DNA from 2 places in the Pseudoalteromonas sp. CR1 genome. Region 1 is predicted to be linked to the other one. Evidence: predicted binding sites of a transcription regulator. Region 1 holds the regulator's gene; the other holds the start of a gene.
What was found. Region 1 encodes NrdR, which represses ribonucleotide reductase genes. Its sites were predicted from a motif close to AAACACNANATNTNGTGTTT; they were not measured.

Region 1 (5,538 bases):
AATATCTATTGTTTGGAGCTGTTTCATGGCCCTACGCTTGCCTTTAAAGATTTTGGTGGGCGCTTTATGGCTGAATGTTTAGCGCAGTTTAACCAAGGCGAGAAGGTTACAATTTTAACCGCAACATCAGGTGATACAGGTGCAGCAGTAGCGCATGCATTTTATAATAAGCCAAATATCGATGTGGTTATTCTTTATCCTAAAGGCAAAATTTCGCTGGCTCAACAAAAGCTATTCACTACTTTAGGCGGTAATATTCATTGTTACGCAGTTGATGGTAGTTTCGATGATTGCCAAGAGCTTGTTAAAAAATCGTTTTTAGATGACGAGGTAAAATCAACACTTGGCCTTAATTCTGCTAACTCAATCAACATAAGTCGATTAGTAGCGCAAGTGTGTTATTACTTTGAAGCAATTGCGCAACTGCCAAAAGAAAAGCGTGCAACAGCACATATTTCTGTACCAAGTGGTAACTTTGGTAATGTATGCGCCGCCATGATTGGTGCTGTAATAGGGTTACCAGTAGGAAAGCTAAGTGCAACTACTAACCAGAATGATACAGTTCCACGTTTTATGCTAGACAAAAACTGGGCACCAAATACAACGCTTGAATCGCTTTCAAATGCGATGGACGTAAGTAAGCCTAACAACTGGCCACGAGTGCAAACTATGTTGGATAACAACTGGTTTAGTTACGACAACTTTTATTCAATTAGTGTTGACGAACAAAACACTCAAACAGTGATGAAAAATATTCATCAAACAGGGTATGTTGCAGAGCCACATACAGCAATTGCATACCAAGGTTTAGTTAATAACCGAGCACCAGGTGCTGCGGGTATCTTTTTAGCAACTGCACATCCGGCTAAATTTAAAGAAAGCGTGGAAGATATATTAAATATCGAGCTTAATATGCCAAAACCACTAAGTGACGCATTGGCTAAACCATGCCTAGCAAGCGATATAAACGCCGATTATGACGCGTTACGCACAGAAATACTGGCTAAGTTAGGTTAAATAAAAAGCAAAAGTTAAAGCGGCTTAGGCCGCTTTTTTTGTCTGTTCTAAACCGTGAAACAGCGTTGTCAATTAACTAATTAAATGTAATAAATGAAAAACATTTAAAATAGTTATGTAAGTTATTTAAAAATATCATCTTAAAAGGACTGTGAAATAGTTTCAATCCCTGATTAAATATCCTCAACTTAAGAACGTAGGCAAAGCGCGGTTTTAAGCGTACAATATAGCCTCTAAAAAATACCATACACGTTGCCCAGGAGCCCCCAATGTTAGAACGTAGCATGAATATTTCGGACTTTGATCCAGAGTTATTTGACGCGATGAGTAAAGAAACATCACGTCAAGAAGAGCACATTGAGTTAATTGCATCTGAAAACTACTGTAGCCCACGCGTACTTGAAGCACAGGGTTCTCAACTTACTAACAAATATGCGGAAGGTTATCCTGGTAAGCGTTACTACGGTGGCTGTGAGCATGTAGACGTGGTCGAGCAATTAGCGATTGACCGTGCAAACGAATTATTTGGTACTGATTACGCAAACGTTCAGCCGCATGCTGGCTCTCAAGCAAACGCAGCTGTTTTTCAAGCATTATTAAGCCCGCTAGACACTGTTTTAGGCATGAGCCTAGCGCATGGTGGCCATCTAACTCATGGTTCACACGTTAACTTTTCAGGTAAAACGTACAATGCAATTCAGTACGGCCTAAATGAAGAAACGGGTGAAATTGATTACGCACAAGTTGAAGCGTTAGCACTAGAGCACAAACCAAAAATGATTATTGCAGGTTTTTCTGCTTATTCAGGCATTGTTGATTGGGCTAAGTTCCGTGAAATTGCAGACAAAGTAGATGCTTATTTATTTGTTGATATGGCGCATGTTGCAGGTTTAATTGCGGCGGGTGTTTACCCAAGCCCTGTACCATATGCACATGTTGTTACTACAACAACGCATAAAACATTAGCGGGCCCTCGTGGTGGTTTAATTATTTCTGCATGTGGCGACGAAGCAATCTACAAAAAGCTTAACAGTGCAGTATTCCCTGGTGGCCAAGGTGGTCCTTTATGTCACGTTATTGCTGCAAAAGCAGTGGCATTTAAAGAAGCTCTTCAACCAGAATTTAAAGAATACCAAACACAAGTTGTTAAAAATGCGCAAGCAATGGTTAGCGTGCTACAAGAGCGCGGCTATAAAGTTGTTTCTGGTAAAACAGACAATCACCTATTTTTACTTGATTTAATCGATAAAGATATCACTGGTAAAGATGCTGATGCAGCGCTTGGCAATGCGAATATTACGGTTAACAAAAACTCAGTACCTAATGATCCGCGTTCTCCTTTTGTAACCTCTGGCTTGCGTATTGGTTCTCCTGCAATCACACGTCGTGGTTTTAAAGAGGCAGAATCTAAAGAGCTTGCTGGCTGGATCTGTGATGTACTAGACAATATTGCTGATGAATCTGTACAAGCACAAGTAAAAGAAAAAGTGAAAGCTATTTGTGCAAAACTACCTGTTTACGCTTAACAAAGTAAAACGGTAATTTAGATCACATAAGTAAACATGTTATTATAAAAGCCGCTTTTTAGCGGCTTTTTTGTTTTTAAAACGGATACCTTGATTTATGCATTGCCCATTTTGTACAGCAAAAGACACCAAAGTTATAGATTCGCGCCTTGTTGGCGGTGGTCATCAAGTTCGCCGTCGTCGAGAATGTAACGATTGCCACGAACGTTTTACGACGTTTGAAGGGGCTGAGCTGGTTATGCCCCGTGTTGTTAAACAAGACGGAAGCCGAGAACCCTTTAATGAAGATAAGTTACTTAATGGCTTAAATCGTGCACTTGAAAAGCGCCCTGTTAGCACAGAGCAAGTTGATGAAGTGGTAAATATAATTAAATCACAATTACGTGCAACGGGTGAGCGAGAAATTTCGAGCCATTTGGTGGGAGAATGTATTATGGAGGCGCTTAAAAAACTTGATAAAGTAGCTTATGTAAGGTTTGCGTCTGTGTATCGCTCGTTCGAAGATATACGCGAGTTTGGCGAAGAAATTGCCCGTTTAGGGGAATAATTGTGAGCAGCCAAGTCGTATTTACTGAGCATGATAAACTATATATGGCGCGTGCTATTGAGCTTGCTAAAAAAGGACGATTTACCACAACGCCTAATCCTAATGTTGGCTGTGTACTTGTAAAAGATAATCAAATAATTGGTGAAGGGTTTCATCAATTAGCAGGGCAAGGGCATGCCGAGGTAAATGCCCTTGCTGTGGCCGGTGAAAAAGCAAAGGGTGCAACCGCCTATGTAACACTTGAACCTTGTAGTCATTATGGGCGCACGCCGCCCTGTGCAGAAGGGCTCAAGGCTGCGGGTATTAAAAAGGTGATTGCTGCCATGGTTGATACCAACCCAGAAGTGGCAGGCAAAGGCCTTAAAATACTGAGCGATGCTGGAATAGAAGTCGCTTATGGATTGCTTGAACAACAGGCTCGCGCATTAAATCTTGGTTTTTTTAAGCGAATGGAGCAAGGGCTTCCTTACGTAACCTGCAAATTAGCAGCCAGTATAGACGGTAAAACAGCGCTAAAAAATGGAAAAAGTAAGTGGATCACAGGTCCTGCTGCACGAAAAGATGTGCAGCTATACCGCGCTCAAAGCTGTGCCATTTTAACGGGGGCCGATACGGTTCTTGTTGATGATGCAAAACTCAATGTTCGGCAAAGCGAATTACCGTATTCATTACCGACCAACTTACCGCTTCGCCAGCCAGTGCGTGTTATAATAGACTCGCAAAATAGGTTAACACCCAACCTTGCGCTATTTAAAATAGCGCACCCAGTAATAATTTTTACCACCGAGGTTGATAAATCGACTCTGTGGCCGCATTTTGTTAAGCACATAGCGGTGCGTGAGCAACAGGGTAAGGTTGATTTAACCGATGTATTACAAACACTCGCTAAGCATCAATTTAATAATATATGGCTTGAGGCTGGGGCAACCCTTGCGGGGAAAATGACCGAGCTTGATTTAATTGACGAGTATGTTTTTTATATCGCACCAAAACTGATGGGCTATGATGCTAAAAGTTTAGTAAACTTCCCTGAATTGACGAGTATGCAAGATACTATCGATTTATCCTTTAATGAGTGTGTGCGTGTTGGTGACGATTTGCGTATCAATGCGTTAAAAAAGCACTCACTAAAATCACTTAACAAAGAAGAGTAGCGCTATGTTTACTGGGATAATAGAAGCCACAGGCAAAATTGCTTTATTACAAAAAAAACAAGGCGACTTAGCCATTCGCATTCAAAGCGCCGACCTTGATATGAGTGACGTGAAGCTGGGCGATAGTATTGCAACAAATGGTGTATGTTTAACCGTAGTTGATAAACATATTGATGGCTTTAGTGCTGATTTATCTAACGAAACAATTCATTTAACTGGTTTTGCGCATTATTCAATAGGGCAAACGGTTAACCTTGAAAAAGCCATGCAACCGGTTTCGCGTTTAGGTGGGCATTTAGTGTCTGGTCATGTTGATGGTATTGCAACCATTGCTGCAATTACACCAAATGCGAGAGCGACTGAATATTGGCTTACAACCGATGAAAGTTTAATGAAATACATACCTTACAAAGGATCGGTATGTATTGATGGTATAAGCCTGACAGTTAACGCTGTAGAGGGTAATAAATTTAAATTAACAATTGTGCCGCACACCAGTGGTCAAACAACGATTGCCGACTTTAAAGTCGGCACCCAAGTTAATTTAGAGGTCGATCAAATTGCACGTTATTTAGAGCGTCTTATTAAAGGCGCTGAGCAGCCAACCGGCGCAGACATATCAATGAGCTTACTCGCAAAAGCGGGCTTTATTAAATAACGAAACTGACAACTTACACGAGCGAATTTATGAATTTACACAGCGCACAAGAAATTATAGACGACATTAAAGCCGGTAAAATGGTCATTTTAATGGACGACGAAGACAGAGAGAATGAAGGTGATTTAATTATTGCTGCCGAGCATATCAGTGCAGAGGCAATTAATTTTATGGCCACTCATGGCCGCGGTTTAATTTGTTTAACGATGACACAAGAGCGTTGTGAACAACTTGATTTGCCTCTAATGGTTAAAAATAACGGTGCTGCGTTTTCAACTAACTTTACAATGTCGATAGAAGCGTCAAAAGGCGTAACTACAGGTATATCTGCAGCAGATAGGGCACGCACAGTACAAGCTGCAATTGCTAAAGGTGCTGTCCCTGGCGATATAGTACAGCCGGGTCATATTTTCCCAATTATGGCGCAGCCAGGCGGGGTGTTAACACGCGCAGGTCATACAGAAGCAGGGTGTGATTTAGCGCGATTAGCGGGCCTTGAAGCGTCTTCTGTTATTGTTGAAATTTTAAATGCAGATGGCACTATGGCGCGTCGCCCTGATTTAGAAATTTTTGCCAAAGAGCACGATATAAAAATAGGCACTATTGCTGATTTAATTGAATACCGTAATTTAAACG
Region 2 (5,538 bases), on a different contig from region 1:
AGAAACACTCGATGTGGGCTGCGGTGGCGGTATTTTAAGCCAAAGCATGGCACGTATGGGAGCCAAAGTAACAGGCATTGATATGGGGCAAGAGCCTTTAACTGTCGCCAAGTTGCACAGCTTAGAAACAAATGTACCCGTTGAATATATAAAAGTACCTGCTGAACAATTTGCTGATGAGCACCCTGAGCGCTTTGATGTCGTTACCTGTATGGAAATGCTCGAACACGTCCCCGACCCTGCTTCGATTATTCAAGCGGTTGCTAAACTTGCAAAACCCGGTGCTGACGTTTTTTTTTCTACCCTTAACAAAACTCCTAAGGCCTACTTGTTTGCCATTGTAGGTGCTGAAAAACTATTGAAAATGGTTCCTGATGGAACACACGACCATAATAAGTTTATAAAACCTGCACAACTAATTTCATGGGCCGAAGAAGCGGGCTTAAAAGTACGTGCAAGCTCAGGGCTCTCGTATAACCCCTTTTCTAAACAGTACACACTCAATAGTGATGTTAGTGTTAACTATATTCTTCATTTTGAGAAGTTGGTGTAATGAAAAGCGGACAGTTACCTTCAGCACTTTATCAATATGATGCATTTTTGTTTGATTTAGACGGGACGTTACTCGACACAGCTGACGATTTAGGCGCTGCTCTTAATAGTGTACTGCGTGCAAATGAAACTACTGAAGTAACCAGTGAGGTATATCGTCCAGCAGCGTCTAATGGTGCAGCAGCATTATTAGAAGCTGGCTTTAAAGAGTTATGGCCCTCTCTTGCACAATCACAATTGATAAAGCAACTGGTCGATAACTATGCACAAAACATTGCAAAGCATACCCACTGTTTTGCCGGTATTGAACCACTACTCATTGCACTTGATCACAAAAAGATCAAATGGGGGATCATGACAAACAAGCCCGGTTTTTTAACCGAGCCGCTAGTCGCTGCGATCCCCGCTTTAAAAAATGCTTCGGTTATAATTAGCGGAGACACCCTTGAAGAAGCTAAACCCTCTCCGATGCCTTTACTTCATTGCGCTAAACTCATGGACGTGATACCAGCTCGCTGTTTATACATAGGTGATGCTGAGCGTGATATTCAGGCAGGTAAAGCAGCAGGTATGCCCACAGCGACTGCTTTGTGGGGTTACATTCCAAGTGAGTCAGAAGCATTGACTTGGAAAGCTGATTTTAACTGGTATAGCCCTATTGACGCATTTAACCATATATAGTGCCAATTATAGATATAAACACTATATGTTGTGATTGTGACACTTTATACACAAAGCTTGATGATAAAAAAAGCAGGCGAAATTTATTTTCAAAATGTGTAAATTTAGTCGATCCTGAGTTGATTTTTAAAAATTTCAACTCAAATGAATGATCAAAGGTTAATGCCTACTAACACAATTACGTTATCCCAACGTTATCCACAAATAGGGGCAATTATGCCCCTTGCAAATCAACTCAGACCACACTATCTTGTGATCTCTAAATTGAACAACACCAGATATTGTGGCCAAATGTTATTCAATTAAATTTACCTGATTTGGTAAAACTTATAAAAAATGAGCACTACTTCTCTTTTTGAGACGTACAACATTGGTCAAAAATACATTATCCCCAAGGAATACAGGCAAAGCTATGAACCAACAGTTATCTGTAAGCAAACGTGACGGGCGCAAAGAGCCTCTTGATCTTGATAAGATCCATCGCGTTATAGAATGGGCCGCCGAAGGTTTAAATAACGTTTCGGTTTCTCAGGTTGAATTAAAGTCACATATTCAATTTTATGATGGTATTCGTACTAAAGATATTCACGAAACGATTATTAAAGCGGCTGCCGATCAGATTTCTAAAGAATCACCTGATTACCAATACCTTGCTGCACGTTTAGCTGTATTCCACTTACGTAAAAAAGCATATGGTAAATTTGAGCCTCCGCGTTTATTTGACCATGTAACAAAAATGGTTGGCGATAAGCGCTATGACGCACATTTACTCGCTGACTACACAGAACAAGAATTTGATGAATTAAACGAATACCTAGACCATTCTCGTGATCTAAATTTTAGCTACGCTGCAGTTAAACAATTAGAAGGTAAATATCTAGTTCAAAATCGTGTAACGGGTGAAATATATGAAAGTGCGCAGTTTTTATATATTTTAGTCGCTGCAAGCTTATTTGCAGATTACCCACGAGAAACACGTGTTTCATATATAAAGCGCTTTTATGATGCGGTATCGCTATTTAAAATTTCATTACCTACGCCAATCATGGCGGGTGTTCGCACGCCAACTCGCCAGTTCAGCTCATGTGTGCTTATTGAATGTGGCGATAGCCTAGATTCAATCAATGCTACGTCATCGGCTATAGTAAAATACGTTTCTCAACGTGCTGGTATAGGTATTAATGCGGGTCGCATTCGCGCATTAGGAAGCCACATTCGTAACGGCGAAGCGTACCACACTGGCTGTATTCCTTTTTACAAGCACTTTCAAACAGCTGTTAAAAGTTGTTCGCAAGGTGGCGTACGTGGTGGCGCAGCAACTTTATTCTATCCTCTATGGCACTTAGAAGTAGAAAACCTTTTAGTTCTTAAAAATAACCGTGGTGTTGATGACAACCGCGTTCGTCACTTAGATTATGGCGTACAGTTTAATAAATTAATGTATTCTCGTTTAATTAAAGACGATTATATCACGTTATTTAGCCCATCAGACGTACCGGGTCTTTATGATGCGTTTTTTGAAGACCAAGACGAATTTGATGCGTTATACGTTAAATACGAACAAGACGACTCTATTCGTAAAAAGCGTATTAAAGCAATTGAGTTGTTCTCTGTGTTCGCACAAGAGCGTGCAAGTACTGGCCGAATATACTTACAAAACGTTGATCACTGTAATACACACAGCCCGTTTATAGCGAAAGTAGCGCCAATACGTCAGTCTAACTTATGTTTAGAAATTGCATTACCGACAAAACCGCTTAACAACGTTAACGATGAAGAAGGCGAAATTGCATTATGTACACTGTCTGCATTTAACCTTGGTGCGCTTGAGTCATTAGATGAACTAGAAGAACTTGCTGAACTAGCAGTGCGTGCACTCGATAATTTACTCGATTTCCAAGACTACCCGGTACCTGCTGCTAAAAATGCAACGATGGGACGCCGTACGTTAGGAATAGGCGTAATTAACTACGCCTACTACTTAGCCAAAAATGGTAAGCGTTATTCAGACGGCAGTGCAAATGCACTAACACACAAAACATTCGAAGCGATTCAGTACTACTTGATGAAAGCGTCAAACGAACTTGCAAAAGAACGTGGTGCATGTCCTAAATTTAACGAAACAACGTACTCTCAAGGTATTATGCCAACAGATACGTATAAAACAGACTTAGATAAAATTTGTGATGAGCCACTGCACCTTGATTGGGATGCATTGCGTAAAAGTATACAAGAACACGGTATGCGTAACTCTACACTCAGTGCATTAATGCCATCAGAAACGTCATCGCAAATCTCAAACGCGACAAATGGTATTGAGCCGCCACGTGGTCACATTAGTGTTAAAGCAAGCAAAGATGGTATTTTAAAACAAGTTGTACCTGAGTACGAACGTTTAAAAGACAACTACGAGTTACTTTGGGACATTCCTTCTAATGATGGTTACCTACAGCTTGTGGGTATCATGCAAAAATTTGTAGACCAAACTATTTCTGCAAACACAAATTATGATCCAAATAAATTTGAAGGCGGTAAAGTACCTATGAAAGTCTTATTAAAAGACTTACTTAGCGCCTACAAATTGGGTGTCAAAACTTTGTATTACCATAATACCCGTGATGGCGCATCTGATGCACAAGACGACACTCCAGAAGTGGAAGATGACGATTGTGCAGGCGGCGCGTGTAAAATATAGTCGTTAATTTTATCTTAAGCGGGCATACAGCCCGCTTTGTTCTGATAGTTTTTTGAGTGATAAACATGTCTTATACTACTTTTAGTCGTAATCATAATAACCAAATGCAAGAGCCAATGTTTTTTGGCCAGACCGTTAACGTATCGCGTTACGATCAACAAAAATATCCTATTTTTGAAAAGTTAATAGAAAAGCAATTGTCTTTCTTTTGGCGACCAGAAGAAGTCGATGTGAGTAAAGACCGTTTAGATTTTCAGGCGCTACCAGAGCATGAAAAACACATATTTTTAAGTAATTTAAAATACCAAACATTACTCGATAGTGTACAAGGTCGCTCTCCTAACGTTGCCTTGCTTCCTATTGTGTCTATTCCAGAGCTAGAAACGTGGATAGAAACGTGGGCATTTAGTGAAACAATTCACAGCCGTTCATACACCCACATTATTCGTAACGTAACACAATCACCAGAACTTATTTTTGATGACATAGTTAGTAACGATAAAATTAGCGAACGCGCCGATGCAGTAACAACTTACTACGATGACTTAATTAACTCTGTTTCACTTTACAATCTTTACGGTGAAGGCAAGCACGAAATTAATGGTAAAACAGTGGTTGTTAATTTATTCGAACTTAAAAAGAAACTTTACCTCGCGATGATGTCGGTAAACATTCTTGAGGCAATTCGTTTTTATGTCAGCTTTGCGTGTTCGTTTGCATTTGCTGAGCGTGAACTGATGGAAGGTAATGCTAAAATTATCAAGCTAATTGCACGTGATGAGGCACTTCACCTTTCTGGCACACAGCATATTTTAAATATCATGCAAGATGGTAAAGACGACCCAGAAATGGCAATTGTTGCAGCCCAATGTCGCGACGAAGCAATTAAAATGTTTGTACAAGCTGCTGAGCAAGAGAAAGAATGGGCAGAATACCTATTCAAAGATGGGTCAATGATTGGTTTAAACAAGCATATTTTATGTCAGTATGTTGAATACATTACTAATGCACGTATGACTGCTATTGGCTTACCGGCTCAATTTGAAAACAACAGTAACCCTATTCCATGGATTAATTCATGGCTAGTATCTGATAATGTTCAAGTTGCGCCACAAGAAGCTGAAATCAGTTCATACCTTGTAGGTCAAATAGACTCACAAGTTGATGCAGCTGAATTTGGTGACTTTGATTTATAATGAGCAATGAAACGACTGCAAGTGTAACACTTGCAGAAAACAGCCAGCGCATTGAATATAGCCCTGGCTGCCCCTCTCTTTTACACTGCTTAGAATCTCAAAAAATAGATGTTGCTTATCAATGTCGTGAAGGCTACTGCGGTGCTTGCCGAGCAACCTTAGTGTCTGGTAATGTTCAATATAACGAAGAACCACTCGCATTTGTTCGCGATGGTGAAATACTTTTATGCTGTAGTAAACCCAACGGCGATATACGTATTAATCTAAAATAATAAATACCTTTATAGCAGTAACATTCCTTACTGATCATTATAGTGTTTATTAGTAAAACGATAGTGACCAGTAATTTTATAATCAAATAGCATTTCGCTTAGTTCTGGCCCGCGCCCTATATTATGTACAATTTGAGCTTTT

Region 2: a site for NrdR is predicted at 1,503-1,522, ahead of nrdA (class 1a ribonucleoside-diphosphate reductase subunit alpha). Genes of this name have one in related genera too.

The regions. Positions count from the first base shown of each region.
Region 1 covers NZ_JAHXRM010000019.1:18,424-23,961, reverse strand. The annotation lists gene thrC (threonine synthase) at 1-1,017, shown strand, start outside; gene glyA (serine hydroxymethyltransferase) at 1,287-2,543, shown strand; gene nrdR (transcriptional regulator NrdR) at 2,641-3,090, shown strand; gene ribD (bifunctional diaminohydroxyphosphoribosylaminopyrimidine deaminase/5-amino-6-(5-phosphoribosylamino)uracil reductase RibD) at 3,093-4,244, shown strand; gene KZZ04_RS15400 (riboflavin synthase) at 4,249-4,902, shown strand; gene ribBA (bifunctional 3,4-dihydroxy-2-butanone-4-phosphate synthase/GTP cyclohydrolase II) at 4,932-5,538, shown strand, end outside.
Region 2 covers NZ_JAHXRM010000018.1:29,080-34,617, forward strand. The annotation lists gene ubiG (bifunctional 2-polyprenyl-6-hydroxyphenol methylase/3-demethylubiquinol 3-O-methyltransferase UbiG) at 1-553, shown strand, start outside; gene KZZ04_RS15030 (HAD family hydrolase) at 553-1,233, shown strand; gene nrdA (class 1a ribonucleoside-diphosphate reductase subunit alpha) at 1,646-3,928, shown strand; gene nrdB (class Ia ribonucleoside-diphosphate reductase subunit beta) at 3,994-5,124, shown strand; gene yfaE (class I ribonucleotide reductase maintenance protein YfaE) at 5,124-5,396, shown strand; gene KZZ04_RS15050 (DUF1287 domain-containing protein) at 5,424-5,538, opposite strand, start outside.